Regions from separate parts of the Macrococcus psychrotolerans genome, predicted to be linked through region 2. Evidence: a T-box and tRNA genes for the amino acid it is inferred to sense, from the RefSeq annotation. Region 2 holds a T-box; the other regions hold tRNA genes.

The links. The T-box of region 2 lies ahead of QA539_RS06815 (valine--tRNA ligase). A T-box ahead of a tRNA ligase gene usually reads a tRNA of that ligase, here a tRNA-Val.
Region 1: it encodes a tRNA-Val, which carries the amino acid that the T-box ahead of QA539_RS06815 (valine--tRNA ligase) is inferred to sense. The anticodon was not compared.
Region 3: it encodes a tRNA-Val, which carries the amino acid that the T-box ahead of QA539_RS06815 (valine--tRNA ligase) is inferred to sense. The anticodon was not compared.

The regions. Positions count from the first base shown of each region.
Region 1 is NZ_CP124591.1:328,057-339,085, reverse strand. It holds gene QA539_RS01805 (sensor histidine kinase) at 1-567, opposite strand, end outside; gene QA539_RS01800 (response regulator transcription factor) at 560-1,234, opposite strand; gene rocF (arginase) at 1,326-2,231, opposite strand; tRNA gene QA539_RS01790 (tRNA-Lys) at 2,495-2,567, opposite strand; tRNA gene QA539_RS01785 (tRNA-Gln) at 2,574-2,648, opposite strand; tRNA gene QA539_RS01780 (tRNA-Tyr) at 2,654-2,737, opposite strand; tRNA gene QA539_RS01775 (tRNA-Val) at 2,766-2,841, opposite strand; tRNA gene QA539_RS01770 (tRNA-Glu) at 2,845-2,919, opposite strand; tRNA gene QA539_RS01765 (tRNA-Asn) at 2,924-2,998, opposite strand; rRNA gene rrf (5S ribosomal RNA) at 3,011-3,125, opposite strand; rRNA gene QA539_RS01755 (23S ribosomal RNA) at 3,337-6,264, opposite strand; tRNA gene QA539_RS01750 (tRNA-Ala) at 6,402-6,477, opposite strand; tRNA gene QA539_RS01745 (tRNA-Ile) at 6,510-6,586, opposite strand; rRNA gene QA539_RS01740 (16S ribosomal RNA) at 6,676-8,229, opposite strand; gene QA539_RS01735 (MFS transporter) at 8,700-9,998, opposite strand; gene QA539_RS01730 (KinB-signaling pathway activation protein) at 10,055-10,771, opposite strand; gene QA539_RS01725 (P-loop NTPase) at 10,789-11,029, opposite strand, start outside.
Region 2 is NZ_CP124591.1:1,325,692-1,336,720, forward strand. It holds gene QA539_RS06800 (prepilin peptidase) at 1-631, opposite strand, end outside; gene QA539_RS06805 (YfcC family protein) at 801-2,183, opposite strand; gene QA539_RS06810 (bifunctional folylpolyglutamate synthase/dihydrofolate synthase) at 2,341-3,603, opposite strand; gene QA539_RS06815 (valine--tRNA ligase) at 3,609-6,242, opposite strand; T-box leader at 6,285-6,488, opposite strand; gene QA539_RS06820 (AbrB family transcriptional regulator) at 6,531-7,598, opposite strand; gene QA539_RS06825 (hypothetical protein) at 7,686-8,105, opposite strand; gene hemL (glutamate-1-semialdehyde 2,1-aminomutase) at 8,203-9,486, opposite strand; gene hemB (porphobilinogen synthase) at 9,486-10,469, opposite strand; gene QA539_RS06840 (uroporphyrinogen-III synthase) at 10,485-11,029, opposite strand, start outside.
Region 3 is NZ_CP124591.1:1,943,094-1,954,122, forward strand. It holds gene pdxS (pyridoxal 5'-phosphate synthase lyase subunit PdxS) at 1-44, opposite strand, end outside; gene QA539_RS10190 (PLP-dependent aminotransferase family protein) at 149-1,483, shown strand; rRNA gene rrf (5S ribosomal RNA) at 1,589-1,703, opposite strand; rRNA gene QA539_RS10200 (23S ribosomal RNA) at 1,915-4,843, opposite strand; tRNA gene QA539_RS10205 (tRNA-Ile) at 4,981-5,057, opposite strand; rRNA gene QA539_RS10210 (16S ribosomal RNA) at 5,154-6,707, opposite strand; tRNA gene QA539_RS10215 (tRNA-Ala) at 6,837-6,912, opposite strand; tRNA gene QA539_RS10220 (tRNA-Pro) at 6,925-6,998, opposite strand; tRNA gene QA539_RS10225 (tRNA-Arg) at 7,012-7,088, opposite strand; tRNA gene QA539_RS10230 (tRNA-Leu) at 7,106-7,194, opposite strand; tRNA gene QA539_RS10235 (tRNA-Gly) at 7,210-7,284, opposite strand; tRNA gene QA539_RS10240 (tRNA-Lys) at 7,305-7,377, opposite strand; tRNA gene QA539_RS10245 (tRNA-Thr) at 7,383-7,458, opposite strand; tRNA gene QA539_RS10250 (tRNA-Val) at 7,470-7,545, opposite strand; rRNA gene rrf (5S ribosomal RNA) at 7,558-7,672, opposite strand; gene lysS (lysine--tRNA ligase) at 7,943-9,430, opposite strand; gene dusB (tRNA dihydrouridine synthase DusB) at 9,432-10,436, opposite strand; gene folK (2-amino-4-hydroxy-6-hydroxymethyldihydropteridine diphosphokinase) at 10,447-10,920, opposite strand; gene folB (dihydroneopterin aldolase) at 10,921-11,029, opposite strand, start outside.

The DNA.
Region 1 (11,029 bases), 1.0 Mb from region 2:
CGACTCTATTGCTTTCTTATATGGTTTTACAGAAAATATTGATAACAAATATGCAAGAATAATAATTAAGAATAAATATATAAAGGTGACACCAATGAGCATATGTTTAAGTTTATTGAGTGCATGGTAAGATTCTGTACTATCTATTATAGTGTAAATATAATATGTATTATCAGCACTGACACGTCTACTTGAAACATGATAATGTCTATTTTCATATGCAATATAATGATGAACATATTCTTTATGATGCGTATGAGATTGAATATAACGAATCAATCGATGACCATATTCAGATTGCTTAATAATACGAGTTCCATCTGTAATAAAATAAAGCGTAGGTATATTTTTGTGTTCAGTATGATCAGATTGCTTAATCTTAATATTACCATTATTGTTTATAATATGTTCTTGAACTTCCTGATTGATGACAGATTCAGATAATAATTGCTGCTGATAATCTACCGAATTTTTAGTAGAAAAATATATAATAAAAGAAAATGAAATGAGAAGCAAAAATAATAAAAGTGCAAATAACAATAATAATCTTCTTATTTGATTACGCATGCTTAATTAACCTATATCCCATATTACGAACTACTTTAATCATAAAAGGTGATATATCATTTCCAATCTTTGCTCTAATTCTTCTTATGAGTGATTCTATGGCATTATCAGAGACAATTTCATCAATTGTATAAACGTGCTCCATAATCATATCTTTAGAAACTATACCACCTTTATGTTCAATCAATACTTTCATTAATAAATACTCTTTACGCGTGAGTTCCAAAACAATATCATTGAATTTGATATTATGCTCGTGATAATCAATTTCAAACATTTCATATTTAAGTTCATTGGTCATACGACCGAAACTACGTCTACCTAATGCTAATATGCGCATATGAAGCTCATCAAATTCAAAAGGTTTTACGATATAGTCATCAGCACCAGCATTAAATCCCTCAACTTTATCATCTATTGTGCCACGTGCTGTCATCATAATTATAGGTATATTTACGTCTGCCAATCGACATCGTTTTATAACATCGACACCAGAAATATCAGGCAGCATCCAATCGAGGATTATTACTTCAAAAGTTTCAAGTACAATATAATCCATTGCTTCACTACCACTCTTGACCCACGTAACGACATACCCTTGTGATTGCAGCATCAGCTTTGTAAATTTTCCAAGCTTTAAATCATCTTCGACTAATAATAATCGCATCTTTTCTCTCCAATAGTTTATTACTTATATTGTACACGAATTGAACAAATAAAAAATGAGATTGAAACAATTGTCCCAATCTCTCATTATATTAAAGCAACTTCTCTCCAAAAAATGAACCCGTTAGCCCTACCGCTTGTTCTGCTGTTTGATTATTAATATCTATCAATGGATTCACTTCTACGATTTCAAACGAAGTCACTCTGTCACTGTCATTTAGCATTTCCATTGCAAGATGACTTTCGCGATACGTAATACCACCTGGAACTGTAGTACCTGTCCCTGGTGTTTCATTTGGATCCAGTGCATCTACATCAAGTGATAAATGGATACCATCACAATTTGATAAGTGCTCTAATGTCTGTTCGATCACTGTCTTCATACCGAGCTGATCGATATCTGCCATCGTATAGGTTTTTATACCTACCTCTTTAATATACGCCTTTTCTCCCTCATCAAGATCACGCATACCAATAAGGACAATATTTTCAACTTTAACTTTCTTGTCATAACCACCGATATTCACTAAATCTTCATGGCCGTCGCCAATTAATGCACGTAACGGCATTCCGTGAATATTACCAGAAGGTGATGAATCCGCGACATTCAGATCACCATGGGCATCATACCAGATTACTCCTAGATTATCATAATGCTTTGCAATCCCTGATATCGTACCCATCGCAATAGAATGATCGCCACCAATAACTAATGGATAATGTCCATTTTGCACTGATGTATCAACAGCTTCACATAAAGTCTCACAAAAAGTAGTAACTTCTGGTAAATTTCTTAAACCACCGTCCTGTTCGCTTTTGTACACTTTCATATCAATTACAGGTGATTCAATATTCCCACTGTCTACTACCTTATGTCCAATTGCTTCTATGCGCTCTACTAAACCAGCATAACGCATTGCATCCGGTCCCATATTTACCCCTAACTTACGTTGCCCGAACGCACTTGGCGCACCAATAATTTCAATTGTCTTATTCATCATTCATTCCCCTTTAAAAAATTCATATATCAATATATCTAAATCAACGAAATTAAAACTCACAAAAGTAGTGAAAATAATTTCAGATTATTTAGAAATCTATCTCTAATATATTTTACTGTTTATAAAGTGAATATTCAATATTTTTATGTATAAATGAATAAAATGGATATTTATGTATAATATTAATAATCTATTAATAGAAAGTTGATTAAAAATAAAAAACACAACAAAAAAAGCATCCTATACAGGATGCTTTCAGATGAGCCATAGAGGATTCGAACCTCTGACCCTTTGATTAAAAGTCAAATGCTCTACCAACTGAGCTAATGGCTCTAAAAATGGCTGGGCTAGCTGGATTCGAACCAACGAGTGACGGAGTCAAAGTCCGTTGCCTTACCGCTTGGCTATAGCCCAATAGATGGTGGAGGGGGGCAGATTCGAACTGCCGAACCCGAAGGAGCGGATTTACAGTCCGCCGCGTTTAGCCACTTCGCTACCCCTCCGTTATATTAAGTTCATTATTAGAATAAATGGTGGAGGATGACGGGCTCGAACCGCCGACCCTCTGCTTGTAAGGCAGATGCTCTCCCAGCTGAGCTAATCCTCCAAATGGTGACCCCTACGGGATTCGAACCCGTGTTACCGCCGTGAAAGGGCGGTGTCTTAACCGCTTGACCAAGGGGCCTAAATGGCTCCACAGGTAGGACTCGAACCTACGACCGATCGGTTAACAGCCGATAGCTCTACCACTGAGCTACTGTGGATAAATAAATATTGCCCGGCAACGTCCTACTCTCGCGGATCGTAAGACCAACTACCATCGGCGCTAGAGAGCTTAACTTCTGTGTTCGGTATGGGAACAGGTGTGACCTCTCTGCCATCGTCACCAGACAAATGAAAGAATATGATATCCAGTTTCAACTCGCTGTCCCTATTCATTTTCTAGATCTCATATCGAATCTTGCGATTCTCAGTCGATCTATCAAAAATGATACGGACCATGACGCGCGTCTCAACCTTTAGTTTATACTTTCAAAACTAGATAAAGTAAGTAAGATATATTAGATTCTACCCGGCAATCCCGAATAAAAAATCTATAAAATTGATTAAGTCTTCGATCGATTAGTATTCGTCAGCTCCATACATCACTGTACTTCCACCTCGAACCTATTAACCTCATCATCTTTGAGGGATCTTATAACCGAAGTTGGGAAATCTCATCTTGAGGGGGGCTTCATGCTTAGATGCTTTCAGCACTTATCCCGTCCATACATAGCTACCCGGCTATGCCGCTGGCGCGACAACTGGTACACCAGAGGTATGTCCATCCCGGTCCTCTCGTACTAAGGACAGCTCCTCTCAAATTTCCTACGCCCACGACGGATAGGGACCGAACTGTCTCACGACGTTCTGAACCCAGCTCGCGTACCGCTTTAATGGGCGAACAGCCCAACCCTTGGGACCGACTACAGCCCCAGGATGCGATGAGCCGACATCGAGGTGCCAAACCTCCCCGTCGATGTGAACTCTTGGGGGAGATAAGCCTGTTATCCCCGGGGTAGCTTTTATCCGTTGAGCGATGGCCCTTCCATGCGGAACCACCGGATCACTAAGTCCGTCTTTCGACCCTGCTCGACTTGTAGGTCTCGCAGTCAAGCTCCCTTGTGCCTTTACACTCTGCGAATGATTTCCAACCATTCTGAGGGAACCTTTGAGCGCCTCCGTTACTCTTTAGGAGGCGACCGCCCCAGTCAAACTGCCCGCCTGACACTGTCTCCCGCCACGATAAGTGGCGCGGGTTAGAAAGTCAACACAGCCAGGGTAGTATCCCACCAGCGCCTCCACGTAAGCTGACGCTCACGCTTCAAAGGCTCCTACCTATCCTGTACAAGCTGTGCCGAATTTCAATATCAGGCTGCAGTAAAGCTCCACGGGGTCTTTCCGTCCTGTCGCGGGTAACCTGCATCTTCACAGGTACTATGATTTCACCGAGTCTCTCGTTGAGACAGTGCCCAAATCGTTACGCCTTTCGTGCGGGTCGGAACTTACCCGACAAGGAATTTCGCTACCTTAGGACCGTTATAGTTACGGCCGCCGTTTACTGGGGCTTCAATTCGTAGCTTCGCATACGCTAACCACTCCTTTTAACCTTCCGAAGACCGGGCAGGCGTCAGCCCCTATACTTCACCTTACGGTTTTGCAGAGACCTGTGTTTTTGATAAACAGTCGCTTGGGCCTATTCACTGCGGCTCTTCAAGGCTTGCACCCTAAAAAGCACCCCTTCTCCCGAAGTTACGGGGTCATTTTGCCGAGTTCCTTAACGAGAGTTCGCTCGCTCACCTTAGAATTCTCATCTTGACTACCTGTGTCGGTTTGCGGTACGGGCACCTAATTTCTAACTAGAGGCTTTTCTTGGCAGTGTGAAATCAACGACTTCGCTACTATAATTTCGCTCCCCATCACACCTTGATCTTGGTGAGTACCGGATTTGCCTGATACTCAATCTCAGTGCTTGGACGTACATAACCAACAGTACGCTTCGCCTATCCTACTGCGTCCCCCCATCGTTCAAACAATCTTAGGTGGTACAGGAATATCTACCTGTTGTCCATCGCCTACGCCATTCGGCCTCGGCTTAGGTCCCGACTAACCCAGAGCGGACGAGCCTTCCTCTGGAAACCTTAGTCAATCGGTGGACGGGATTCTCACCCGTCTTTCGCTACTCACACCGGCATTCTCACTTCTAAGCGCTCCACATGTCCTTACGATCATGCTTCGACGCCCTTAGAACGCTCTCCTACCATTGTCCTACGGACAATCCACAGCTTCGGTAATATGTTTAGCCCCGGTACATTTTCGGCGCAGCGTCACTCGACTAGTGAGCTATTACGCACTCTTTAAATGATGGCTGCTTCTAAGCCAACATCCTAGTTGTCTGGGCAACGCCACATCCTTTTCCACTTAACATATATTTTGGGACCTTAGCCGGTGGTCTGGGCTGTTTCCCTCTCGACTACGGACCTTATCACCCGCAGTCTGACTCCCGCATTAAATTATCTGGCATTCGGAGTTTGTCTGAATTCGGTAACCCGAGGGGGGCCCCTAGTCCAAACAGTGCTCTACCTCCAGTAATCATCATGCGAGGCTAGCCCTAAAGCTATTTCGGAGAGAACCAGACTATCTCCAGGTTCGATTGGAATTTCTCCGCTACCCACACCTCATCCGCTCACTTTTCAACGTAAGTCGGTTCGGTCCTCCATTCAGTGTTACCTGAACTTCAACCTGGACATGGGTAGATCACCTGGTTTCGGGTCTACGACCTGATACTCATTCGCCCTATTCAGACTCGCTTTCGCTACGGCTCCACATATACTGCTTAACCTTGCATCAAATCGTAACTCGCCGGTTCATTCTACAAAAGGCACGCCATCACCCATTAACGGGCTCTGACTACTTGTAAGCACACGGTTTCAGGTTCTATTTCACTCCCCTTCCGGGGTGCTTTTCACCTTTCCCTCACGGTACTGGTTCACTATCGGTCACTAGAGAGTATTTAGCCTTGGGAGATGGTCCTCCCGGATTCCGACGGAATTCCACGTGTTCCGCCGTACTCAGGATCCACTCAGGAGAGAATAACTTTTCGACTACAGGGCCTTTACCTTCTATGGCTGACTTTTCCAAAGTCATTCGTCTAAACTATTCCTTTGTAACTCCGTATTGAGTGTCCTACAACCCCAGAGTGCAAGCACTCTGGTTTGGGCTCTTCCCGTTTCGCTCGCCGCTACTAAGGGAATCGAATTTTCTTTCTCTTCCTCCGGGTACTTAGATGTTTCAGTTCTCCGGGTGTGCCTTCTCATATGCTATGTATTCACATATGGATAACATGACATAACTCATGCTTGGGTTTCCCCATTCGGAAATCTCTGGATCAAAGCTTACTTACAGCTCCCCAGAGCATATCGTCGTTAGTAACGTCCTTCTTCGGCTTCTAGTGCCAAGGCATCCACCGTGCGCCCTTAATAACTTAATCTGTTATTAATATTGTGATGTCTGCATAAATGCAGACGCGCGATTTTTTCAAGAATTCAAATATGAACTCACTCGGTTTTGCTTGGTAAAATCTTTATATCTTCTTACTTTATCTAGTTTTCAAAGTACAATATTTAATGGTGGAGACTAGCGGGATCGAACCGCTGACCTCCTGCGTGCAAAGCAGGCGCTCTCCCAGCTGAGCTAAGCCCCCATAAAGGTAATTAAATTGCAGAATATTTATAATGGTGGGCCTAAATGGACTCGAACCATCGACCTCACGCTTATCAGGCGTGCGCTCTAACCAGCTGAGCTATAGGCCCATTATAATCTATAAACATTCAAAACTGAATACAATATGTCAATGTCAATTCCTACAGACCTGATGGTCTGTTTCCGTAATTATCCTTAGAAAGGAGGTGATCCAGCCGCACCTTCCGATACGGCTACCTTGTTACGACTTCACCCCAATCATCTGTCCCACCTTCGACGGCTAGCTCCTAAAAGGTTACTCCACCGGCTTCGGGTGTTACAAACTCTCGTGGTGTGACGGGCGGTGTGTACAAGACCCGGGAACGTATTCACCGTAGCATGCTGATCTACGATTACTAGCGATTCCAGCTTCATGTAGTCGAGTTGCAGACTACAATCCGAACTGAGAATGGTTTTATGGGATTTGCTTGACCTCGCGGTTTTGCTGCCCTTTGTACCATCCATTGTAGCACGTGTGTAGCCCAAATCATAAGGGGCATGATGATTTGACGTCATCCCCACCTTCCTCCGGTTTGTCACCGGCAGTCTCTCTAGAGTGCCCAACTTAATGATGGCAACTAAAGATAAGGGTTGCGCTCGTTGCGGGACTTAACCCAACATCTCACGACACGAGCTGACGACAACCATGCACCACCTGTCACTTTGTCCCCCGAAGGGGAAAGCTCTATCTCTAGAGTTGTCAAAGGATGTCAAGATTTGGTAAGGTTCTTCGCGTTGCTTCGAATTAAACCACATGCTCCACCGCTTGTGCGGGTCCCCGTCAATTCCTTTGAGTTTCAGTCTTGCGACCGTACTCCCCAGGCGGAGTGCTTAATGCGTTAGCTGCAGCACTGAGGGGCGGAAACCCCCCAACACTTAGCACTCATCGTTTACGGCGTGGACTACCAGGGTATCTAATCCTGTTTGATCCCCACGCTTTCGCACCTCAGCGTCAGTTACAGACCAGAGAGCCGCCTTCGCCACTGGTGTTCCTCCATATCTCTGCGCATTTCACCGCTACACATGGAATTCCACTCTCCTCTTCTGTACTCAAGTCTCCCAGTTTCCAATGACCCTCCCCGGTTGAGCCGGGGGCTTTCACATCAGACTTAAGAGACCGCCTACGCGCGCTTTACGCCCAATAATTCCGGATAACGCTTGCCACCTACGTATTACCGCGGCTGCTGGCACGTAGTTAGCCGTGGCTTTCTGGTAAGGTACCGTCAAGGTACGTTCAGTTACTAACGTACTTGTTCTTCCCTTACAACAGAGTTTTACGATCCGAAAACCTTCTTCACTCACGCGGCGTTGCTCCGTCAGACTTTCGTCCATTGCGGAAGATTCCCTACTGCTGCCTCCCGTAGGAGTCTGGGCCGTGTCTCAGTCCCAGTGTGGCCGATCACCCTCTCAGGTCGGCTATGTATCGTTGCCTTGGTGAGCCGTTACCTCACCAACTAGCTAATACACCGCGGGTCCATCTATAAGTGACAGCAAAACCGTCTTTCACTATCGCTTCATGCGAAGCTAGATATTATCCGGTATTAGCTCCGGTTTCCCGAAGTTATCCCAGTCTTATAGGTAGGTTACCCACGTGTTACTCACCCGTCCGCCGCTAACATCAGAGAGTGCAAGCACTCTCGTCTGTTCGCTCGACTTGCATGTATTAGGCACGCCGCCAGCGTTCATCCTGAGCCAGGATCAAACTCTCCATAATAGATTGCTTGATAAAGCTCTTTGATTGCTTGAGGCAATCACTCTTGGGAGTGAACTTAATCACTCAAATTATTGGAATTAACGTTGACATATTGTCATTCAGTTTTCAATGTTCATTTTTGTTGCTACAAGATAAAAGTTTAACACGTTTCTTTCTTGTTTGCAAGCTTTATTTTGAAGAAGTTTTACACTCACGATTTCTTATTTGAAATGTTTTGTGCGCCGTTCTTACTCAATTAATATTAAATGTTTGAGAACAAAGTTTCAATAGTCTTTTTTACACTTTTTCAATTTGTTTTTCAAACGCTTAATCGTTGGCGTCGCTTGTTTTTGCGACTTTTATATCTTAACAAGTTGCTATATTAAAGTCAATACTTTATTTAATATTTTTCATATATATAACAACCCGGATAATACAGATAAGAATCTTACCTGTATTATCCGGGTTGTCGTTTCGGCAGAACACTTTCACTAAGCCGTCTTTTCTCTATATAAAAACTGATAGATAATGATGAGTATAAGCGCAATGATGACCATTACCGCCATATTGTTATGAATATTGTGTAATACATTGCTATAGTAGACAAACGACATGACTATCGATCCAGTAGTTGAGCCGATAAACTTAAGTAAACTATAAGTACTCATCATACTGCCGAGTTCATGTGGTGCCGCACTTTCTTGAATGGTTACGACATTTTTCGTAAATACAGTACCATAGCTCAACCCTAGAAATATACATCCAATCGTTACTGCAATAACACTTTCTGTAACTAGTATAATCGCTGCACCGATAATCATATAGAAGAAACTTAATTGATAGACTTGCTTAACGTTAAAGCGTTGTTCAATACGTTTCAATATAAAGGTAGATGTCAGCCAGAATACTGATATCGAGAAGGTCGTTAAACCACTAAGTAATGGTGACAACCCTTTTTCTGTCTGCAAATAAAACGGTAAGAATATGTTCGTTCCCATCAATAGCATTGCGTATACCATATCTGTTCCCATCGTTATACCTATTCTTTTATTAAAGGAGCGTACTGGTATAAATGGTGATTGTACTTTCAATTCAAACTTAACAAATATAACGAGTAATGTAGTTGCTACTATATATGCTGCCATACTTAGCAGCCCTCCAGCAGTGAAGCCAGTAATCAAACAGATTAAAAATGCGTAGAAAAGCAGTAACCCTTTAACATCAAGTTTCGCCTTAGACGGCTGTTCATCAAATTTAAAGAACTTCAGCACAAGAACAATCGCAACTATTGCTACAGGAACATTAATGTAAAATAAAAAACTCCATCTTAAGTAAGTTAATATTAATCCGCCTAAAAGTGGGCCTACGATACTTGAAATGCCCCAGACACTTCCCACGATACCCATTACTTTATAGCGATATGGAATTTCAAACGCAATCTTCGGAATAATACTCCCCATCGTCATCATGATCCCTGCACCAAGCCCTTGAATAAGACGTGATGCAACAAGCATTGGAAACGTAAATGACGCCCCTGATAACATACTTCCTACTATAAATACGACAATACCGAATATCATTGTATACTTAGATCCGATACGTTTCATAATTTCCCCGACAAGCGGTGTGATCACTACAATAGCAATCATATAGCTGGTAAATATTAAAGCAAGCGATTCTTTAACACCTAGATCTTTGCCAATTGCAGGAGTTGCGAGTGACACGATTGATGTTTCGATAGCACTCATAAACATAATAATCACGAGCGCACTAATTAATCCTCTTTTCATTTTCTCCTCATTTCTTAATGACAAATGACCTAACTCCAATGAGCTAGGTCATATCATTATCTCTTTTTTCGTTTTTTCTTATGTGTGACAACTTGCGTATTCTTTACAACCTTACTAGGTGACTCTGGTGTTTCCTCTACCCAAGTGCCATTTGCAAGCTTGCGTGCCTTACGTTCTTCATAAGATGCCTTATTATATTTCGGCAATGACAATAACTGAAATGCATTACATAAAAGCAGCGCAAAGATGGTGCAATACAGCCACATCATATCTTTAACCTTCAGAAACGGTATGAGTTCTACCGTTGTCATTACGACCATAAAGAACATTGCAGGAATAAAGACGTTTTTACCTGTCAGCTTATTTTTATAGATACTTACAACAATACCGAAGATGACGATTAAAATTGGAATCCAGATAAATTTAAGAATATCTCCATCTTTTTGTCCGAAACGTAAATATCTGAAATACACGAGATCGACGATTGCAAATAAAATAATCACAACTTGAATCGCATTCCAGCCGCTTCTGAATATCCCTTGTCCCATCTGATGGATAAACAAGTATGCGAAGAATGCAAGCTGACTAATAGATGCAATTAACAGTCCATATCCCATAAACCAGATTAGCGCTGCCAGGAACTCCCCTAATTCACCTCGAACAAGATAAACCGTTAATTTATCATATCCGAATATAAGACTGACGATTACTGTGACAACAAGTCCTATAAGTAACGTGATGCCATAGAATTTACCTAAATTTTTTAAAGTCACGATTGTACCTCTTTAATTTATTTTGTTTTATCGATTACCTTCTGAGCCATTTGTGTATAGATGATACCAAGTGGATGGTCTTCTTGATAGACAGAAGGTGCAAAATCTTCATGGTTCCAGTCCGGTTGAGCTAACGGAAGTTGTCCGAGCAACTCTGTATTGAGCTCTTCAGCTAACTTTTGTCCACCACCTGAACCAAATACATACTCTTTATTTCCTGTTTCTTTACTTTCGAAATAGCTCATATTCTCTACTACA
Region 2 (11,029 bases):
TTTTATAGGATAAAAATATCATGCTGGCAAAACCTCCAATTAGATATGTCATAAAGAACATTGCAATGTAATAAGGGATTGGCAGAAAAATAAGTAAAATTACGAAAAGTTTGATATCTCCATATCCGATACTTTTCGTTAAGAAGAAGAAAATATGCAGAAGAAGAATAATCAGTAATTTGATTATAATATGTTCAAATCTTATCTCGGAAATTGTTTCGCTATGAAAGATAAATAGATACGTATAACCTGTCATTAAGCAAAAAAAGAATAACGTAAGTAATTGATTAGGAATAGTATATGTTTCAATATCAATGATCGAAAGTGGGATTAAAAAAATTGTGATTGTAAGCGCAATATTATTATGAATTATACTATTTAAGGAAAATATATATACAAAAGCAGCACCCATTAATAATTCACCCCATAACAATTCAGTCGGTATATGTATGCTGCAATATTTACATCGTCCCTTTAGCATGAAATATGAAATGACTGGAATCAAATCTTTAGCTGATAGTTTATGATGACACTTAAGACACCTAGAACGACGAAATAAACCGTTCTGGTCATTGACGCAACTTATAAACGAACTAAAGCACGCACCGAGCAAAAAAATGATGACTGTCATAATTCACCTCACTTTCGCTTATAATATATAACAAAAAGTAAATCCTGTAAAAAGTGCATTTTTTAAAAATAACCGTGATTTTGATACATCTATTAAAAAATTTCTAGACTAAAATTAAAAAACTGCATATAATTTATGCAGTTTTTTAATTTTAGTAATATTTTATTTTTTAAAGATACATATAAAGTATCAGTCCTCCAAGACATATCAAAATCCATATTGCAGAAATTCTCCAGACAAATTTCAGCCACTTATTATATGGAATACCAGCGACTGCTAATAAGCCCATAAGACTGGCACTTGTCGGAATGATATTGTTGCTGATTGCATCCCCATATTGGAATGCCATAACGGCAACCTGTCGATTAATCCCCAGAAGGTCACTGATAGGCACCATAATCGGCATTGTAGTCATCGCCTGGCCTGAACCAGAAGGGATAAAGAAGTTCAATATAAGCTGTGTCAGGAACATTGCGACTACTGAAAAGGCAGCGGGTAGATGGTCTATAAAATCTGTCATATGAAAAACAATTGTATCAATAATCTTACCAGAAGTGAGTACGACAACAATAGCCTTAGCAAAACCGACAATCATCGCACCAAACAGAATATCCTTCATACCTTCAAGCAATGCATCGAATGTCCCGTTAACCCCGAGTCCTCCAATGATTCCGACAACAATACCCATAATTAGAAAGTTTGCACTCATCTGTGTTAAAAACCAGCCAAACTTGAATATACCATAAACATTGATAATTATCGTTGCAGCTAGAATCACTAAGATAACAGCATGACGCTTTTTAAAAGAATCAAATTTAGTATCGAGCACATCATCACTCATTGTTCTTCTCTCTTCTACGTTCACATCATATAATAAACTTTTTTCGGGATGCGCCTTAACTTTCTTAGCATAATGCATTACATAAAGAATGCCAGTAAATAAGACAAGTAGATAGATCAAAGTACGATAGCCCCAACCAGAAAATAACGGTACTTCCGCTATACTTTGTGCGATTCCGACCGTGAATGGATTAATCATGCCACCTAAGAATCCAATCCCTGCACCTAGAGCGATCATTGCAGCTCCAACCATGGCATCATATCCTAGTGCTGTCGCTAATGCAATTCCAATGGGTACAAATATAATTGTCTCTTCACTAAGACCAATTGAAAACCCAAGAATACTAAACATAGTCATCGTAATCGGAATCAGCCATCTTCCATGACGACCGACACGTTCCATTAATGCGTTAACGCCAGTAGTAATGGCATCGGTGCGATGGATAATACCGAAAGCTCCACCGACGATAAATATATAGAAGATAATCTCTCCACCTTCTATTAGACCGTTCGGAATAGACCTAAATATCTCAATTGGTGCAACTGGTGATTGCGTTACATGATGATAGGAACCATTGATAACTTCTGTTCGGTCTTCTACTTTCTGACGTTCAAATTCTCCAGCAGGTACGATATATGTCATGAAAGCTGCGAGACAGACAATTATAAGCAGTAGTAAATATGTATGCGGCATCTTTAATTTAAAATTCATACAATTCCCCCTTTTTGTTAGCATTCCCTAATTTATAAAGTACATTCAAAAATTTCAGATTTTAAATGCATTTATTCTTCAGAATACAAAAAACTTTCGGCAATGTACGAATCTCTTAATTCCTACATTTTCCGAAAGTTTATTTTTTTAACAAAATTTATTGTCTTAATTTATCTTTTACGGCACTAATAAAATACAGGCTTCCTGTTACAAGCAGTACATCACCTTCATAGTTTCTGATAAAATCTGCGTAATCTTTTACCTTAATTCGTTTATCATGTTCGACATGTTCATATAAAGTGTCGAGCGGCAGCGCTTTAGGAAAATCAAATGTTGTCACATAGAAATGCTCGCTTATTTCTTCAAGCGACTTTAACATGCGACCGATTGGTTTTCCATCGATTGCGGAGAACAACACATCAATCTTATGACCTGCATAATGAGATTTCATCGTATCGACTAATACTTCAATTGATTCAAGATTATGTGCGCCATCCAATATAATTGTCGGATGCTCCTGAATTTTCTCTATACGACCAGTCCACGTTGTATCTTCAATGGCTTGAATCATTTTATTAAAGTCCAGAAGAAGCATACCTCTATCGTACATCTCAAGCAATGTAGCAATCGCGAGCGCTGCATTTTCCTGCTGATGCGCGCCGATCATCTTCAGTTCAATCGCCTCAAGTTCGTAAGATTTATATCGGAATGTAAATTCATTTCCATTTTGAATGAGTTGAATGTCACAACCAAGCTTAATCCCTTTGATATGCTTTTCAGCGACGACACCATCGATATATTCCTGTGCATCTTCATTCTTTGCCGCATAGACTAACGGTACGCCAACTTTAATGACACCCGCTTTTTCTTTAGCGATATCTAAATAAGTATCTCCGATGATATTTGTATGATCTAACCCAATCGATGTTAATATCGACATGACCGGTGTAAATACATTTGTAGAGTCATTCTTTGCTCCCAGTCCTGCTTCAACAATTACAAAGTCTACAGGATGAACTTCACCAAAATAGACAAACATCATCATCGTAATAATCTCGAATTCTGTTGCAGTACCAAGATCTGTTTCTACTTCCAGCTGTTCGCTTACTGGCTTCACAATGTCAACGAGTTGCACGATTTCCTCATCAGATATCGGCTGACCGTTTAAACTGATACGCTCGTTAAACGTTTCAATATATGGACTTGTAAATGTACCGACTTCATAATGGTTAGCTATAAGTGCATCTTTAAGATAGCTTACAGTCGACCCTTTTCCATTCGTACCTACAACATGAATACCTTTTATCTTGTGCTGAGGATTATCGAGTTTGTCGAGCATCCATTCCATTCGTTTTACACCAGGTTTAATACCGAATTTATAGCGTTCATGTATCCAATATAAACTCTCTAAATAATTCATAGTCATTACTTCCTATTCAATTGGTTTAGACGTTCCTGAACACTATTATATTTCTCTGTATATAGTGCCTGCTTTTCTTTTTCTTCATTGATAATTTTCTCTGGCGCTTTAGCGACAAACTTTTCATTACTTAGCTTCTTATCGACACGTTCTAGTTCTTTCTGCCATTTTTCAAGTTCTTTTTCAAGACGTGCAATTTCTTTTTCCATATCAATCAGACCTTCTAATGGCAGAATGACAGAACCTCCTGTCACCGCAGTTGTGATTACTTCTTCTGGAATTTCTACATCCGTTGAAATCGTTAATGTAGATGGATTACAGAATCGCTCAATAAATGGACGTTCTGTTTCTAGACGATTTGAATTGGCTTCAGAATTTGTCTTAATCATCATCGGAATTTGTTTACTCATCGGCGTATTCACTTCGCTACGCGTATTACGCACAGCACGAATAATTTCCATCAACTGCTCCATATCACGTTTAGATTGTTCATTTGATAGTTCAGGTTTCACCACTGGCCAGCTTGCAGTAACAATTGAATCACCTGTTACCGGTAAGTTCTGCCAGATATGTTCAGTTACAAACGGCATAAACGGATGTAACATACGCATGATTGAATCTAACGTATATGCTAATACTGATCGCGTCATTTGTTTTTGTACTTCATCCTCACCGTTCATCGGAATCTTACTCATTTCGATGTACCAGTCACAGAATTCATCCCAGATAAAGTTATACAGTACACGACCTACTTCACCGAATTCATACTTCTCAGCAAGACGCGTAACGTCTGCAATAGTTTCATTTAAGCGTGTTAAAATCCACTCATCAGCTAGTGATTTCTTACCAGATAGGTCAATATGTTCAGCTTTAAAATCATCACCAATGTTCATTAAGCTAAAGCGTGAAGCATTCCAGATTTTGTTGATGAAGTTCCATGCCGCTTCAACCTTTTCAGTTGAGTAACGTAAATCTTGTCCTGGTGAAGAACCTGTCGCTAAGAAATAACGTAAGCTATCTGCACCGTACTGATCGATAACATCCATTGGATCAACGCCATTACCTAGAGACTTACTCATTTTGCGACCATCTTCTGCACGTACTAATCCATGGATTAACACATCATCAAATGGACGTTTTCCTGTGAATTCTAATCCTTGGAAGATCATACGTGCTACCCAGAAGAATATAATATCATATCCCGTTACGAGGACATTCGTCGGATAAAACGTTTTATAGTCAATCGTCTCAGTATCTGGCCAGCCAAGTGTTGAAAATGGCCAAAGCGCACTTGAGAACCATGTATCTAGTACGTCTTCATCCTGGGTCCAGTTCTCTATGTCTGCAGGCGCTTCTTTACCTACGTAAAGTTCACCTGTTTCTTTATGATACCATGCTGGAATTTGATGTCCCCACCATAACTGACGAGAAATACACCAATCATGAATGCCTTCCATCCAGCGGTTAAATGTGCCTTCGAAACGATTCGGAACGAATTCAATGCGTCCCTCTGTTTTCTGGTTGTTTAATGCCTGCTCAGCAAGCGGTGCCATCTTAACAAACCATTGCGTTGAAAGATAAGGCTCTACAACTGCGCCACTACGTTCAGAATGGCCGACTTGATGCATATGACGTTCCACTTTCACAAGTTCTCCGCTTTCCTTCAAGTCAGCGATAAGCTGTTTGCGGCATTCGAAACGGTCCAATCCTTCATATTTACCACCTAACTTATTAATCGAGCCATCAGTATTCATCACATTGATGCGCTCTAAATTATGGCGGTTCCCGATCTCAAAGTCATTTGGATCATGTGCAGGGGTAACTTTCATTGCTCCAGTACCAAAGTCCATCTCAACATACTCATCTGCAAGTACAGGAATTTCTCGATTCATAATCGGTAAGATTACATTTTTACCGATCATTTCTTTATAACGTTCATCTTCTGGATGTACCACAACCGCAGTATCACCTAACATCGTCTCAGGACGTGTCGTCGCAATTTCGATAAATCCTGAACCATCAGCTAAAGGATAGTTAATATGATAGAACGCACCTTCAACTTCTTCATGAATAACTTCAATATCACTTAATGCTGTACGTGCTGCAGGGTCCCAGTTAATGATACGTTCCCCACGATAGATTAAACCTTTTTCGTACATCTTAACGAACACTTCTTTAACCGCTTCACTTAATCCTTCGTCTAATGTAAAGCGCTCACGTGAATAGTCTAGTCCAAGACCGAGCTTTGCCCACTGTTGACGAATAAATCCTGCATATTCTTCCTTCCATTCCATCGTATGCTCTAAAAATTTAGTACGTCCGATGTCGTGACGACTGACACCCTCTTCACGTAATTTTGCTTCTACCTTCGCTTGCGTCGCAATACCGGCATGGTCCATTCCAGGTAAATATAACGTATTATAACCTTGCATACGTTTCATACGTGTAATGATATCCTGTAATGTTGTATCCCACGCGTGTCCGATATGTAGTTTTCCTGTTACGTTTGGTGGTGGAATCACAATTGTATACGGTTTTTTGTCGCTTTTACTTTCTGCTTTAAATAATTCTTTCTCAACCCACTCTTTATATCTACCTGTTTCAACTGTATTTGGATTATATTTCGTTTCCATTATTATACCTCCACTCAATAATTTCAAATAAAAAAATCCATCCTATAACTATAGGACGGATTTACCGCGGTACCACCTAAATTCAGTATTGCTACTGCACTCAAAAGATTAACGCTCTTACACGTATTAACCTACTTTATTCAGCAAATAAACGCTCCAGGCTACCTTCACAAAATTGCATTATGCATTCTCACCAACCATGCACTCTCTATAAATACGCATCCGCTACTCTTCCTAATATAATATGAACTTAAAATAATTGTATTAGATTCATGATATATTGTCAATTTATATTCAAATATGACGTGCTCTATATTTAAGGTAGATGGATAGTAATGGTGTTACCACCAGCAAAATAATAAAAATCCTAAAAATATGATAACTTGAAATCATCGCTACGTTCGCTCCTGTTTCCAGTCCGACAATAATAATCTGAGCCATACCGCCTGGCGCTGCACTTAAAAAAAGATCATTAAAACTCTCATGCATAAAAAGATTCATTAAATACACAATTATAAATGTCCCTATAATCAATAGTAAATTCTGAATCAGCACGCCAATAAATAGCTGTCGATTAATTTGATAAGAAAGGTCATAGAGCTGTAATCCAATACGAATGCCAAAAAACATTTGAGCCAGAATAATTAGCGGTGTAGGAATCATGAAATTTATTCCGGTCGTTAAATTCCAGATCATCAGGACAGTTATCGGACCCATCATATCCGGTACAGGAAAATGTATGCGTCTATAAAGATAACCTGCAATTACCATCGCACCTATTAACAACAACATGGTTTGCAGATTTATAGCCTCCATCATGGAAGGCGTCTGGGATATTGTCGCATGATGCCCGCCTTCTGGAAGCAAAGAAGAAATGAAAGGTACAATCAACACAACAATCAGTATTCGCGAAGTCTGTGCTAATGTGACGACCAATAGATTGGCATGTTTATTCTCTTCTGCCATCACGATCATTTGATTAAGTGCACCTGGTATCGACGCTAAAATTGCTGTTTCGAGAGAACAGTTTAAAAAATGCTTTAACACAAAAGATATCATTATAGCTAACAAAATAACGAAGATACTTATTAATATGATGTACATTAATTCATCGTGAATATCAGCTACAATTTCTTTCGTAAAAGATGCTCCAATCTGAGCTCCTAGAATATATAGTCCGATTTCGCTTAACCACTTCGGCCATTGATATTCTCTTGAAGTAAACTTTCTCAGTAGCACTGTGGCAATAATCGGACCGAATAACCATGGTAAAATAAGATGAACAGTACTTAGGATCAGCCCCATGAGTAAGCTCACGATAAAAATAATGATGTAATTCAAAGGATCACCTGCCTTCTTCATACAAATCATACCATATTTAGGTATAATAATTATACTAACACGCTCAAAAAAGTCTAAGACATATGTCTTAGACTTTAAGCAACATTTTTAAGCTACTAAATCAAAGTTGACGATTGATGCTAAATCAAATGATTTTACTTGTGCATCAGACGTTTTTTCTTCTGTAGCTTTTTCTGTTGTAGGAGCTTCAGTTGTTGCTTTTTCTTCTGTCTTTACATCTTCTTCAGCATCTTTATTATCATTACAGAACTTAAATAATAAAGGTATTAAAATCAGAAGAAGTAATAAAGGTAAAATCCATTTCAACGGATTACTTTTCTTCTCATGGTCTACATTATCTCGGTCTCCAATCACTTTATCGTGATGTTCACCTTCACGAACTTTTTGACCGTTTTTGTATGTATCTCCATCTGCTTGATGGGTTACATTTTCATGTCTATTCTTAGATGAATCATAGATGACTTCATTTTCTTTGTCGTTGCTGTTGCTGTTTTTGTTGTTTGTCATAATAACGACCTCCAGATTAGATTATGCAGCTTATTTCATCTACATATCAATCTATATCCTATTAATCACAACTCGAAACATTATTTTAATTTTTATTTTATAAAATGACAGTTAAAGATTTATCAAAAGCATTGATTGTTCTCTGAATATCTTCTTCAGTATGTTCAGTCGACAGGAACATCCCTTCGAATTGTGAAGGAGGTAGGAACACACCATTATTGGCCATCTCTTTGTACATAGCTGCAAATAGTTTTAAGTCAGACTTAGAAGCAATTTCAAAATTTGTCACTTTTTCTTCATTTAAGAAAAATCCTATCATACTACCAGCACGATTAATCGTGATCGGTACGTTATGTTTTGCAAATACATCCGTTAAGCCTGCTTCTAACATATCCCCTAAATGGTTAAAGTATTCATAACTTTCAGGTGTTAGTTGACTTAATGTATAGTAACCACCAGTCATCGCAAGCGGATTTCCACTTAATGTTCCTGCCTGATATACCGGACCACTTGGCGCAATACGTTCCATAATGTCTTTGCGCCCACCAAATGCACCTACTGGTAATCCACCACCGATAACTTTACCTAAACACGTTAAATCCGGAGTAACGCCGAAGTAACCTTGAGCACAGTTATAACCTACACGGAAACCTGTCATTACTTCATCAAATATTAATAATGCACCGTATTCAGATGTAATCTCACGTAAACCTTCTAAAAACCCTTCAACTGGAGGTACTACTCCCATATTGCCAGCCACAGGTTCTACAATGACACCAGCGATATCATCACCAAATTGTTCAAATGCAAGCTTAACAGCATCTAAATCATTATAGTGAACCGTAATCGTGTTCTCTGCAGTACCTTTAGGAACTCCAGGAGAATCTGGTAATCCTAACGTAGCCACACCACTCCCTGCTTTTATTAATAATGAGTCACTATGCCCGTGGTAACATCCGATGAATTTTAAAATTTTATTCTTACCTGTAAATCCTCTTGCTAAGCGAAGTGCTGCTAGTGTTGCCTCAGTACCACTTGAAACCATACGAACCATTTCAATTGAAGGTACACGTTCAATTACAAGTTCTGCCATTTTGTTCTCAAGTTCTGTAGGCGCACCAAAGCTTGTACCATTTAGTACAGCTTTATTTAACGCGCCCGTTACAGTGTCGTTTGCATGACCTAAAATTAACGGCCCCCAGCTTAGAACGTAATCGATGTATTCATTGCCATCAATATCATATATTTTAGAACCTTTCCCACGCTCCATAAATATAGGATCCATGTCTACACTTTTGAATGCGCGAACCGGACTATTTACACCACCTGGCATCAAATTGACTGCTTCATTAAATGCTTGCTTTGATTTTGAATAATCCATTAGTATTCTCCTTCGTCTAAGTATTTACAAATGTCTTTTGCAAAGTACGTTATAATCATATCTGCACCTGCACGCTTCATAGAAAGCATCTGTTCCATTACGATACGCTCTTCATCAACCCAGCCATTCATACTAGCTGCTTTTGTCATTGAATATTCACCACTAACATTATATGCTACAATCGGTACATTTGAGTTGTTACGCACATCACGAATAATATCTAAATAAGATAGTGCGGGCTTAACGATCATCATATCGCAGCCTTCTTTTAAATCACTTTCAAGTTCAAGCATTGCTTCAAGACGATTCGCCGGATCCATTTGATAGCTCTTACGGTCACCATGACTCGGTGCACTTTCTGCTGCATCACGGAAAGGTCCATAGAATGCTGAAGCGTACTTAATACCATAACTCATAATTGGGACATTAACAAAACCTGCCTCATCTAATCCTTTACGTATTTCTGTAACAAAGCCATCCATCATGTTGCTTGGTGCAATAATATCGGCACCCGCTTTTGCTTGAGAAACTGCAGTTTGAACGAGTAATGGTAGCGTTTCATCATTGATGACATCATGTGTATGTTCATCTAATACACCACAATGACCATGATCTGTGTATTCACATAGACATGTATCAGCAAGTACAAGCATATCTGGATATAGAGATTTTACCTTACGGGTTGCTTTTTGAATGATTCCTTCATCATCATAAGCACCTGTTCCGCATGCATCCTTACGGTTAGGAATACCAAACAGAATAACAGCGCGGATTCCGAGCTTGTATGCTTCGTGCACTTCTTCATCCATAATATTAAGGCTCAGTTGATAGATACCTGGCATAGACGAGATTTCTTTCTTTACATCATCTTTTTCTATTACAAATATCGGATAAATAAGGTCACGTTTATGTAACGCTGTTTCTCTAACCATATTACGCATATTGACTGAGCTTCTTAATCTTCTGTGACGATCAAAATTCATTATTTATACCTGCCTTTAATTTAATTTTTTAATTGTTTCATACATAGCGTACAATGTTTCTTGCTCACTAATTACGTGGGACACATTGTACTTTTGTAACGCTTCACTCGTAACTTGTCCAATCGCCATAACACGTATATCTTCCGATAAAGAAAAGTGCTGAAAATATGCATGAACAGATGATGGACTTAAAAACAATATCCAGTCGATAGTTCTGCTACGAATCATCTGATGAACACACATGACATTATCAAGATGCGGCTGTGGTTCATATAATTCTATTTTATCGACAGTAGCGATATTTTTCAAAGTTTCAAACATCAAGGGCCTTGCTTTTTTTGAAATGGGTAGACAAACTGTTTTATCTTGAAAGCGCGTGTCCATATCTTCTAAGAAATATTCCTGCTGAAAGCGACTCGGAACATAATCTACCTTAATATTCAGATTGGAAAGAGCCTCTTCTGTTTTCGTCCCTATCGCTGCAACTTGTTTATATTTTATATATGGATATATTTCAAAGAATAAAGTAACCGCATTTTTACTCGTAAAAATAAGCCAGT
Region 3 (11,029 bases), 620 kb from region 2:
GCCATACCACGTTTAACTTTATCTGATCCTACGATTTTACTCATTAATATACACCTCATATTCTGAATTTACACTACAATTACTAATGTATAATATTATCTGATATTATAAAAGTATCAGTTATTAATAAAATAAAGGGGTCAGTTTCATGGAGATACTTACATACAAATTCAGTGATCAAAAATATTTATATACGCAATTATATGAAAACATTAAAAGAGATATTTTATCTGGCAAATTAAAACATAAAGAAAAACTCCCTTCGAAACGTAAACTCAGTACACATCTGAACTTAAGTGGAACCACAATCGAGATCGCATATCAGCAATTACTGGATGAAGGATATATATATTCAGTACCAAAAGTAGGTTTTTTTGTAGAAGATATTCAGACGATAAATATAGCACCTGAAAGTAAATCAGACATGCCAAATCATCATCATAAACAAAGACAGTTATCTCTTAAAATAGAAGACAGTCACATAAAATCATTTCCATTTCACAAATTCAGAAAGTACGCACGAGATGCATTTGAACAAGAGCAATATCATTTACTGGAACTTGGTGATGTTCAGGGAGAAGAAATATTGCGCAATGAAATTAGACGCTATCTATATCATTCTCGCGGAGTGAACTGCGAAAATTATCAAATCATTATCGGCAGTTCTACAGAACAGCTGTTTACCCTCCTTACTAAAATATTAGGTAACAGCTCATATATATTAGAAAACCCTGGTTACCCACTCATTCGAAAAGTATTACAAAGCGAACACAAAGACTATCAGTATATCGATGTTGATGAAGAAGGACTCATCGTTTCATCACTTCCTGAAGATGTTGAAATTGTGCACGTTACACCAAGTCATCAGTTCCCAACAGGTGTCGTACTCAGCGCAAAGCGCAGAACTGAACTGATTAATTGGTCAAAGCAAAAACAAAATCGCTATATTATTGAAGACGATTACGATAGTGAGTTTAGATATAAAGGAAGGCCTCTCGCTGCATTACAAGGTATGAGCAATGATTGTGTGATATATATGAGTACATTCTCAAAATCTATCTATCCAAGCATCAGATGTGCCTATTTAGTACTGCCTGATAAACTGCTGAAATTGTATAAAGCGATGTCAAAGCCAAATAACACTGTTCCAAGACATATTCAATATATGATAGCTGCATTTATGAAAGATGGTGAATTTGAACGGAATATTAACAGGATGAGAAAGGAATATAAGAAGAAATTAGAGCTTGTACTTCAGTCTGTTAAAGAGACCTTTAAGCAAAGCAATATAACTGGCAGTGATGCGGGTATGCACTTCGTACTCGAGACGAAAGAAATTATCAATAAAGATAGTATTGCAATTAATACGATAGATGATTACTATTCTGGAGAAAAAACAAGTTATAAAAATAAGTATATTATCGGATTTGGAAGTATCGAAGACGATGAAATCTCTTCCATTATTAAACGACTAAAAAATTAAACCCATAATAAGTAAAAGTAACTGCACTATGCAGTTACTTTTTTGTATAAAAAAAGAGACCTAACAGGTCCCCAATGTGCGGCTCATCGCATCCATTTATATATTGCCCGGCAACGTCCTACTCTCGCGGATCGTAAGACCAACTACCATCGGCGCTAGAGAGCTTAACTTCTGTGTTCGGTATGGGAACAGGTGTGACCTCTCTGCCATCGTCACCAGACAAATGAAAGAATATGATATCCAGTTTCAACTCGCTGTCCCTATTCATTTTCTAGATCTCATATCGAATCTTGCGATTCTCAGTCGATCTATCAAAAATGATACGGACCATGACGCGCGTCTCAACCTTTAGTTTATACTTTCAAAACTAGATAAAGTAAGTAAGATATATTAGATTCTACCCGGCAATCCCGAATAAAAAATCTATAAAATTGATTAAGTCTTCGATCGATTAGTATTCGTCAGCTCCATACATCACTGTACTTCCACCTCGAACCTATTAACCTCATCATCTTTGAGGGATCTTATAACCGAAGTTGGGAAATCTCATCTTGAGGGGGGCTTCATGCTTAGATGCTTTCAGCACTTATCCCGTCCATACATAGCTACCCAGCTATGCCGCTGGCGCGACAACTGGTACACCAGAGGTATGTCCATCCCGGTCCTCTCGTACTAAGGACAGCTCCTCTCAAATTTCCTACGCCCACGACGGATAGGGACCGAACTGTCTCACGACGTTCTGAACCCGAGCTCGCGTACCGCTTTAATGGGCGAACAGCCCAACCCTTGGGACCGACTACAGCCCCAGGATGCGATGAGCCGACATCGAGGTGCCAAACCTCCCCGTCGATGTGAACTCTTGGGGGAGATAAGCCTGTTATCCCCGGGGTAGCTTTTATCCGTTGAGCGATGGCCCTTCCATGCGGAACCACCGGATCACTAAGTCCGTCTTTCGACCCTGCTCGACTTGTAGGTCTCGCAGTCAAGCTCCCTTGTGCCTTTACACTCTGCGAATGATTTCCAACCATTCTGAGGGAACCTTTGAGCGCCTCCGTTACTCTTTAGGAGGCGACCGCCCCAGTCAAACTGCCCGCCTGACACTGTCTCCCGCCACGATAAGTGGCGCGGGTTAGAAAGTCAACACAGCCAGGGTAGTATCCCACCAGCGCCTCCACGTAAGCTGACGCTCACGCTTCAAAGGCTCCTACCTATCCTGTACAAGCTGTGCCGAATTTCAATATCAGGCTGCAGTAAAGCTCCACGGGGTCTTTCCGTCCTGTCGCGGGTAACCTCGCATCTTCACAGGTACTATGATTTCACCGAGTCTCTCGTTGAGACAGTGCCCAAATCGTTACGCCTTTCGTGCGGGTCGGAACTTACCCGACAAGGAATTTCGCTACCTTAGGACCGTTATAGTTACGGCCGCCGTTTACTGGGGCTTCAATTCGTAGCTTCGCATACGCTAACCACTCCTTTTAACCTTCCAAAGACCGGGCAGGCGTCAGCCCCTATACTTCACCTTACGGTTTTGCAGAGACCTGTGTTTTTGATAAACAGTCGCTTGGGCCTATTCACTGCGGCTCTTCAAGGCTTGCACCCTAAAAAGCACCCCTTCTCCCGAAGTTACGGGGTCATTTTGCCGAGTTCCTTAACGAGAGTTCGCTCGCTCACCTTAGAATTCTCATCTTGACTACCTGTGTCGGTTTGCGGTACGGGCACCTAATTTCTAACTAGAGGCTTTTCTTGGCAGTGTGAAATCAACGACTTCGCTACTATAATTTCGCTCCCCATCACACCTTGATCTTGGTGAGTACCGGATTTGCCTCGATACTCAATCTCAGTGCTTGGACGTACATAACCAACAGTACGCTTCGCCTATCCTACTGCGTCCCCCCATCGTTCAAACAATCTTAGGTGGTACAGGAATATCTACCTGTTGTCCATCGCCTACGCCATTCGGCCTCGGCTTAGGTCCCGACTAACCCAGAGCGGACGAGCCTTCCTCTGGAAACCTTAGTCAATCGGTGGACGGGATTCTCACCCGTCTTTCGCTACTCACACCGGCATTCTCACTTCTAAGCGCTCCACATGTCCTTACGATCATGCTTCGACGCCCTTAGAACGCTCTCCTACCATTGTCCTACGGACAATCCACAGCTTCGGTAATATGTTTAGCCCCGGTACATTTTCGGCGCAGCGTCACTCGACTAGTGAGCTATTACGCACTCTTTAAATGATGGCTGCTTCTAAGCCAACATCCTAGTTGTCTGGGCAACGCCACATCCTTTTCCACTTAACATATATTTTGGGACCTTAGTCGGTGGTCTGGGCTGTTTCCCTCTCGACTACGGACCTTATCACCCGCAGTCTGACTCCCGCATTAAATTATCTGGCATTCGGAGTTTGTCTGAATTCGGTAACCCGAGGGGGGCCCCTAGTCCAAACAGTGCTCTACCTCCAGTAATCATCATGCGAGGCTAGCCCTAAAGCTATTTCGGAGAGAACCAGCTATCTCCAGGTTCGATTGGAATTTCTCCGCTACCCACACCTCATCCGCTCACTTTTCAACGTAAGTCGGTTCGGTCCTCCATTCAGTGTTACCTGAACTTCAACCTGGACATGGGTAGATCACCTGGTTTCGGGTCTACGACCTGATACTCATTCGCCCTATTCAGACTCGCTTTCGCTACGGCTCCACATATACTGCTTAACCTTGCATCAAATCGTAACTCGCCGGTTCATTCTACAAAAGGCACGCCATCACCCATTAACGGGCTCTGACTACTTGTAAGCACACGGTTTCAGGTTCTATTTCACTCCCCTTCCGGGGTGCTTTTCACCTTTCCCTCACGGTACTGGTTCACTATCGGTCACTAGAGAGTATTTAGCCTTGGGAGATGGTCCTCCCGGATTCCGACGGAATTCCACGTGTTCCGCCGTACTCAGGATCCACTCAGGAGAGAATAACTTTTCGACTACAGGGCCTTTACCTTCTATGGCTGACTTTTCCAAAGTCATTCGTCTAAACTATTCCTTTGTAACTCCGTGTTGAGTGTCCTACAACCCCAGAGTGCAAGCACTCTGGTTTGGGCTCTTCCCGTTTCGCTCGCCGCTACTAAGGGAATCGAATTTTCTTTCTCTTCCTCCGGGTACTTAGATGTTTCAGTTCTCCGGGTGTGCCTTCTCATATGCTATGTATTCACATATGGATAACATGACATAACTCATGCTGGGTTTCCCCATTCGGAAATCTCTGGATCAAAGCTTACTTACAGCTCCCCAGAGCATATCGTCGTTAGTAACGTCCTTCTTCGGCTTCTAGTGCCAAGGCATCCACCGTGCGCCCTTAATAACTTAATCTGTTATTAATATTGTGATGTCTGCATAAATGCAGACGCGCGATTTTTTCAAGAATTCAAATATGAACTCACTCGGTTTTGCTTGGTAAAATCTTTATATCTTCTTACTTTATCTAGTTTTCAAAGTACAATATTTAATGGTGGGCCTAAATGGACTCGAACCATCGACCTCACGCTTATCAGGCGTGCGCTCTAACCAGCTGAGCTATAGGCCCATTATTAATTTGAATGTATAAACATTCAAAACTGAATACAATATGTCAATGTCAATTCCTACAGACCTGATGGTCTGTTTCCGTAATTATCCTTAGAAAGGAGGTGATCCAGCCGCACCTTCCGATACGGCTACCTTGTTACGACTTCACCCCAATCATCTGTCCCACCTTCGACGGCTAGCTCCTAAAAGGTTACTCCACCGGCTTCGGGTGTTACAAACTCTCGTGGTGTGACGGGCGGTGTGTACAAGACCCGGGAACGTATTCACCGTAGCATGCTGATCTACGATTACTAGCGATTCCAACTTCATGTAGTCGAGTTGCAGACTACAATCCGAACTGAGAATGGTTTTATGGGATTTGCTTGACCTCGCGGTTTTGCTGCCCTTTGTACCATCCATTGTAGCACGTGTGTAGCCCAAATCATAAGGGGCATGATGATTTGACGTCATCCCCACCTTCCTCCGGTTTGTCACCGGCAGTCTCTCTAGAGTGCCCAACCTAATGATGGCAACTAAAGATAAGGGTTGCGCTCGTTGCGGGACTTAACCCAACATCTCACGACACGAGCTGACGACAACCATGCACCACCTGTCACTTTGTCCCCCGAAGGGGAAAGCTCTATCTCTAGAGTTGTCAAAGGATGTCAAGATTTGGTAAGGTTCTTCGCGTTGCTTCGAATTAAACCACATGCTCCACCGCTTGTGCGGGTCCCCGTCAATTCCTTTGAGTTTCAGTCTTGCGACCGTACTCCCCAGGCGGAGTGCTTAATGCGTTAGCTGCAGCACTGAGGGGCGGAAACCCCCCAACACTTAGCACTCATCGTTTACGGCGTGGACTACCAGGGTATCTAATCCTGTTTGATCCCCACGCTTTCGCACCTCAGCGTCAGTTACAGACCAGAGAGCCGCCTTCGCCACTGGTGTTCCTCCATATCTCTGCGCATTTCACCGCTACACATGGAATTCCACTCTCCTCTTCTGCACTCAAGTCTCCCAGTTTCCAATGACCCTCCCCGGTTGAGCCGGGGGCTTTCACATCAGACTTAAGAGACCGCCTACGCGCGCTTTACGCCCAATAATTCCGGATAACGCTTGCCACCTACGTATTACCGCGGCTGCGGGCACGTAGTTAGCCGTGGCTTTCTGGTAAGGTACCGTCAAGGTACGTTCAGTTACTAACGTACTTGTTCTTCCCTTACAACAGAGTTTTACGATCCGAAAACCTTCTTCACTCACGCGGCGTTGCTCCGTCAGACTTTCGTCCATTGCGGAAGATTCCCTACTGCTGCCTCCCGTAGGAGTCTGGGCCGTGTCTCAGTCCCAGTGTGGCCGATCACCCTCTCAGGTCGGCTATGTATCGTTGCCTTGGTGAGCCGTTACCTCACCAACTAGCTAATACACCGCGGGTCCATCTATAAGTGACAGCAGAACCGTCTTTCACTATCGCTTCATGCGAAGCTAGATATTATCCGGTATTAGCTCCGGTTTCCCGAAGTTATCCCAGTCTTATAGGTAGGTTACCCACGTGTTACTCACCCGTCCGCCGCTAACATCAGAGAGTGCAAGCACTCTCGTCCGTTCGCTCGACTTGCATGTATTAGGCACGCCGCCAGCGTTCATCCTGAGCCAGGATCAAACTCTCCATAATAGATTGCTTGATAAAGCTCTTTGATTGCTTGAGGCAATCACTCTTGGGAGTGAACTTAATCACTCAAATTATTGGAATTAACGTTGACATATTGTCATTCAGTTTTCAATGTTCATTTTTAAATAATAATGGTGGAGACTAGCGGGATCGAACCGCTGACCTCCTGCGTGCAAAGCAGGCGCTCTCCCAGCTGAGCTAAGCCCCCATATTAAGTAAGTCGGGAAGACAGGATTCGAACCTGCGACCCCTTGGTCCCAAACCAAGTGCTCTACCAAGCTGAGCTACTTCCCGTAGCTAATAATAATGGCGCGCCCGAGAGGAGTCGAACCCCTAACCTTTTGATCCGTAGTCAAACGCTCTATCCAATTGAGCTACGGGCGCATATTATAAAAATTAAATGGTGCCGAGGACCGGAATCGAACCGGTACGGTAATCACTTACCGCAGGATTTTAAGTCCTGTGCGTCTGCCAGTTCCGCCACCCCGGCATTTAATTTCTCCAATGGAGCGAAAGACGGGATTCGAACCCGCGACCCCAACCTTGGCAAGGTTGTATTCTACCACTGAACTACTTTCGCGCACTTATTAAAAATAATTATGAGCCATAGAGGATTCGAACCTCTGACCCTTTGATTAAAAGTCAAATGCTCTACCAACTGAGCTAATGGCTCAAAAATGGTGCCGGAAAAAGGACTTGAACCCTCAACCTACTGATTACAAGTCAGTTGCTCTACCAGTTGAGCTATTCCGGCGTAATATTAAATGGTGGAGGATGACGGGCTCGAACCGCCGACCCTCTGCTTGTAAGGCAGATGCTCTCCCAGCTGAGCTAATCCTCCTGGGTATATATTGCCCGGCAACGTCCTACTCTCGCGGATCGTAAGACCAACTACCATCGGCGCTAGAGAGCTTAACTTCTGTGTTCGGTATGGGAACAGGTGTGACCTCTCTGCCATCGTCACCAGACAAATTTTCAATACTTATATAAGTATAACAGCTTCGAAGATATTTTCAATAGTAAATTTTACACTGCGTTCATGAACTTTACAATTGATTCATTTTCTTTAATGCCACTCGTTTCAAGCGACTTTTATATCTTACAAAATACTCATGTTAAAGTCAACACTTTTTCAATACTTTTTTTCTCATTCTTAAAGTTTTATTTTTCTGATAAATAATCTCGCAATAAAAAAACGCTAAAAACCCTTGTTTAAAGGGATTTAGCGCTTAAATTCATTATTTATGTCTCATGTATGGGAATAATAATACATCTCGGATTGATGCACTATCTGTAAGCAACATTACTAAACGGTCAATACCGATACCGAGTCCTCCTGTTGGTGGCATACCATATTCTAATGCTTCGATGTAATCTTCATCCATTTCGTGCGCTTCGTCATTGCCTTGGGCTTTCTCTTCCATTTGCGCTAAGAAACGTTGTTTTTGGTCAATCGGGTCATTTAACTCAGTAAATGCATTCGCGTGTTCACGACGTACAATAAACAATTCAAAACGATCTGTGAAACGTTTATCTTCGGGATTTTGTTTTGCAAGTGGTGATACTTCAACAGGATGGCCATATATAAATGTTGGCTGCACTAAATTTTCTTCTACTTTTTGTTCGAAGAATTCATTTAATACGTGACCGTATTTCATATTCGGCTTTACTTCTACACCATGTTCTTTTGCAAGCGCATGTGCTTCTTCGTCTGTATTTACATTATAGAAATCAACACCTGTAAATTCTTTTACAGCATCAACCATATGCCATCTACGCCATTTTGGTGCAAGGTGAATCTCTTCACCATCATACGTTACTGTTGTAGATCCAGTTACTTTCTCCGCAATATAAGCTACCATCTCTTCAGTTAAATCCATAATATCGTTATAGTCAGCATAAGCTTCATATAATTCGATCATTGTAAATTCAGGATTGTGACGTGTTGAAATTCCTTCGTTACGGAACACGCGTCCAATTTCATAAACTTTCTCTAATCCACCAACGATTAATCGTTTTAAGTGTAATTCAATCGCAATACGCATGTATAATTCCATGTCTAACGCATTATGATGTGTAACGAACGGACGTGCTGCGGCACCTCCGGCAATTGTATGCATCATTGGCGTTTCTACTTCTAAGAAGCCTTTTGCATTTAAGTAGCTACGCATCTCCTGAATAATTTTACTACGTGTAATGAACGTCTGTGTTGATTCATCGCTTGTAATTAAATCAAGATAACGTTGACGGTAACGTTGTTCTACGTCTTGTAAGCCGTGGAATTTGTCAGGTAATGGGCGTAAAGCTTTCGCAAGCATCGTAAATGATGTTGCCTTAACTGAAAGTTCTCCAGTATTCGTCTTAAACATTACACCTTCAACACCTACAATATCTCCTAAGTCAGCACTGTTCCATAAATCGAACTGTTCATCACCCACTGCGTCTTTGCGAACGTAAATCTGAATTTGTCCTTCTAAATCTTTGACATGGGCAAATCCTGCCTTACCTTTACCACGCTTCGTCATAATACGTCCTGCAATCGAGACGTGAGACTCCGCTTCTTTATCATGTAATTCTTCTTTAGAAAAAGCATCCCAATCTTCTTTTAAGCTTTTAGATGTTGCCGTTCTTTCAAATTTCTGTCCGAATGGATCGATTCCTAAATCCAATAAATCTTGCATTTTTTGACGGCGAACCAGCATTTGGTCATTTAATTCTTCAGTCATATTATTCTACTCCTTCTAAAATTTTAGATTCTGATGCTTCTACTTCTTGTTCGAATGTTCTAAGTATATCAACTAATTCATCGCGTGTCTCAGCCTGATTGATTAATTTTCTTGCTTTACCGTTACCTCTAATACCTTTTAAATACCATGATGCATGTTTACGCATTTCCATTACCGCTACCTTTTCACCTTTTAAATTGATCAGACGGTCTAAATGCAATACTGCAACATCCATCTTCTCTGAAATCGGTGGTTCTGGCATGAGTTCTCCAGTTTCTAAATAATGTACTGTTCTATAAATCATCCATGGATTACCCAGTGCTTCACGTCCAATCATCACTGCATCCACGCCTGTCTCATCCAGCATCTTCTTAGCAAGTTCCGGACTTGTAACATCACCATTACCAATAACCGGGATATTTACCGCTTCTTTTACTTGGCGAATGACGTCCCAGTCTGCATGACCTTCATACATTTGCACGCGTGTTCTACCGTGTACTGCGATTGCTGATGCTCCTGCTTTTTCAATCATCTTTGCATTCTCCACAGCGTAAATATGTTCATCATCCCATCCAATGCGCATCTTTACAGTTACCGGCTTATTTACTGCTTCGACTACAGCAGAAACCATTTCATAAATTTTCGGTGGGTCCAATAACCATCTGGCACCCGCTTCACACTTAATAATTTTAGAAACCGGGCAACCCATATTTATATCGATAATATCTGCAGTTGTATTTTGGTCAACATATTTCGCTGCTTCAACAAGCGTCTCTTTTTCTCCACCAAAGATTTGAAGTGACAATGGGCGTTCATTTTCATCAATATACAGCATCTTCATCGTTTTTTCATTGTTAAACAAAATTGCTTTATCACTTACCATTTCAGCGCATACTAATCCTGCACCAAATTCTTTAACCGTCAATCTAAATGCCGCATTACATACACCAGCCATAGGCGCAAGCACTACTTTGTTATTAATTTCAATATCTCCAATTTTCCACATATCATTACCCTCACTTATATTGTCTTACTTCCGGGTCCATAGTTACAAGTTCTCTAATTTTCTTATTTAAGACAGGATGTACTGCTTCAGATGCAATTTCAGCTAACGGGATGAGTACGAAGCTTCGCTCATGCATAAAAGGATGTGGTACTTTCAACCTATCATGTTCAATAACAATCTCATCTATTAACAATACGTCTAAATCTATCGTTCTCGGACCCCAATGAATTTTACGTTCGCGACCTAATTCAAGTTCAATACGCTGAATTTCATTTAAAAATGAAATCGGTGTTAAACTCGTTTCAACAACCGCTGCACCATTTAAAAAGTCGTCCTGCTCAACCCCACCAACAGGGACAGTTTCATACAAAGATGATACTGCTAAAAGCTTTGTATCTTGAATTTGCTCAAGCTTTCGCAATGCTTCGTTTATTTGATATTCTCTATCACCTATATTGCTACCAAAGCTAATATAAACTTTCATTTATTGACGCTCCCTAACAATTTCTACACCCACACCATCATACACACCAGGTATTGGTGGATTTTGTTTTGTAATCTTTACTTTTAACGCCATTATCTGATTATAGTGA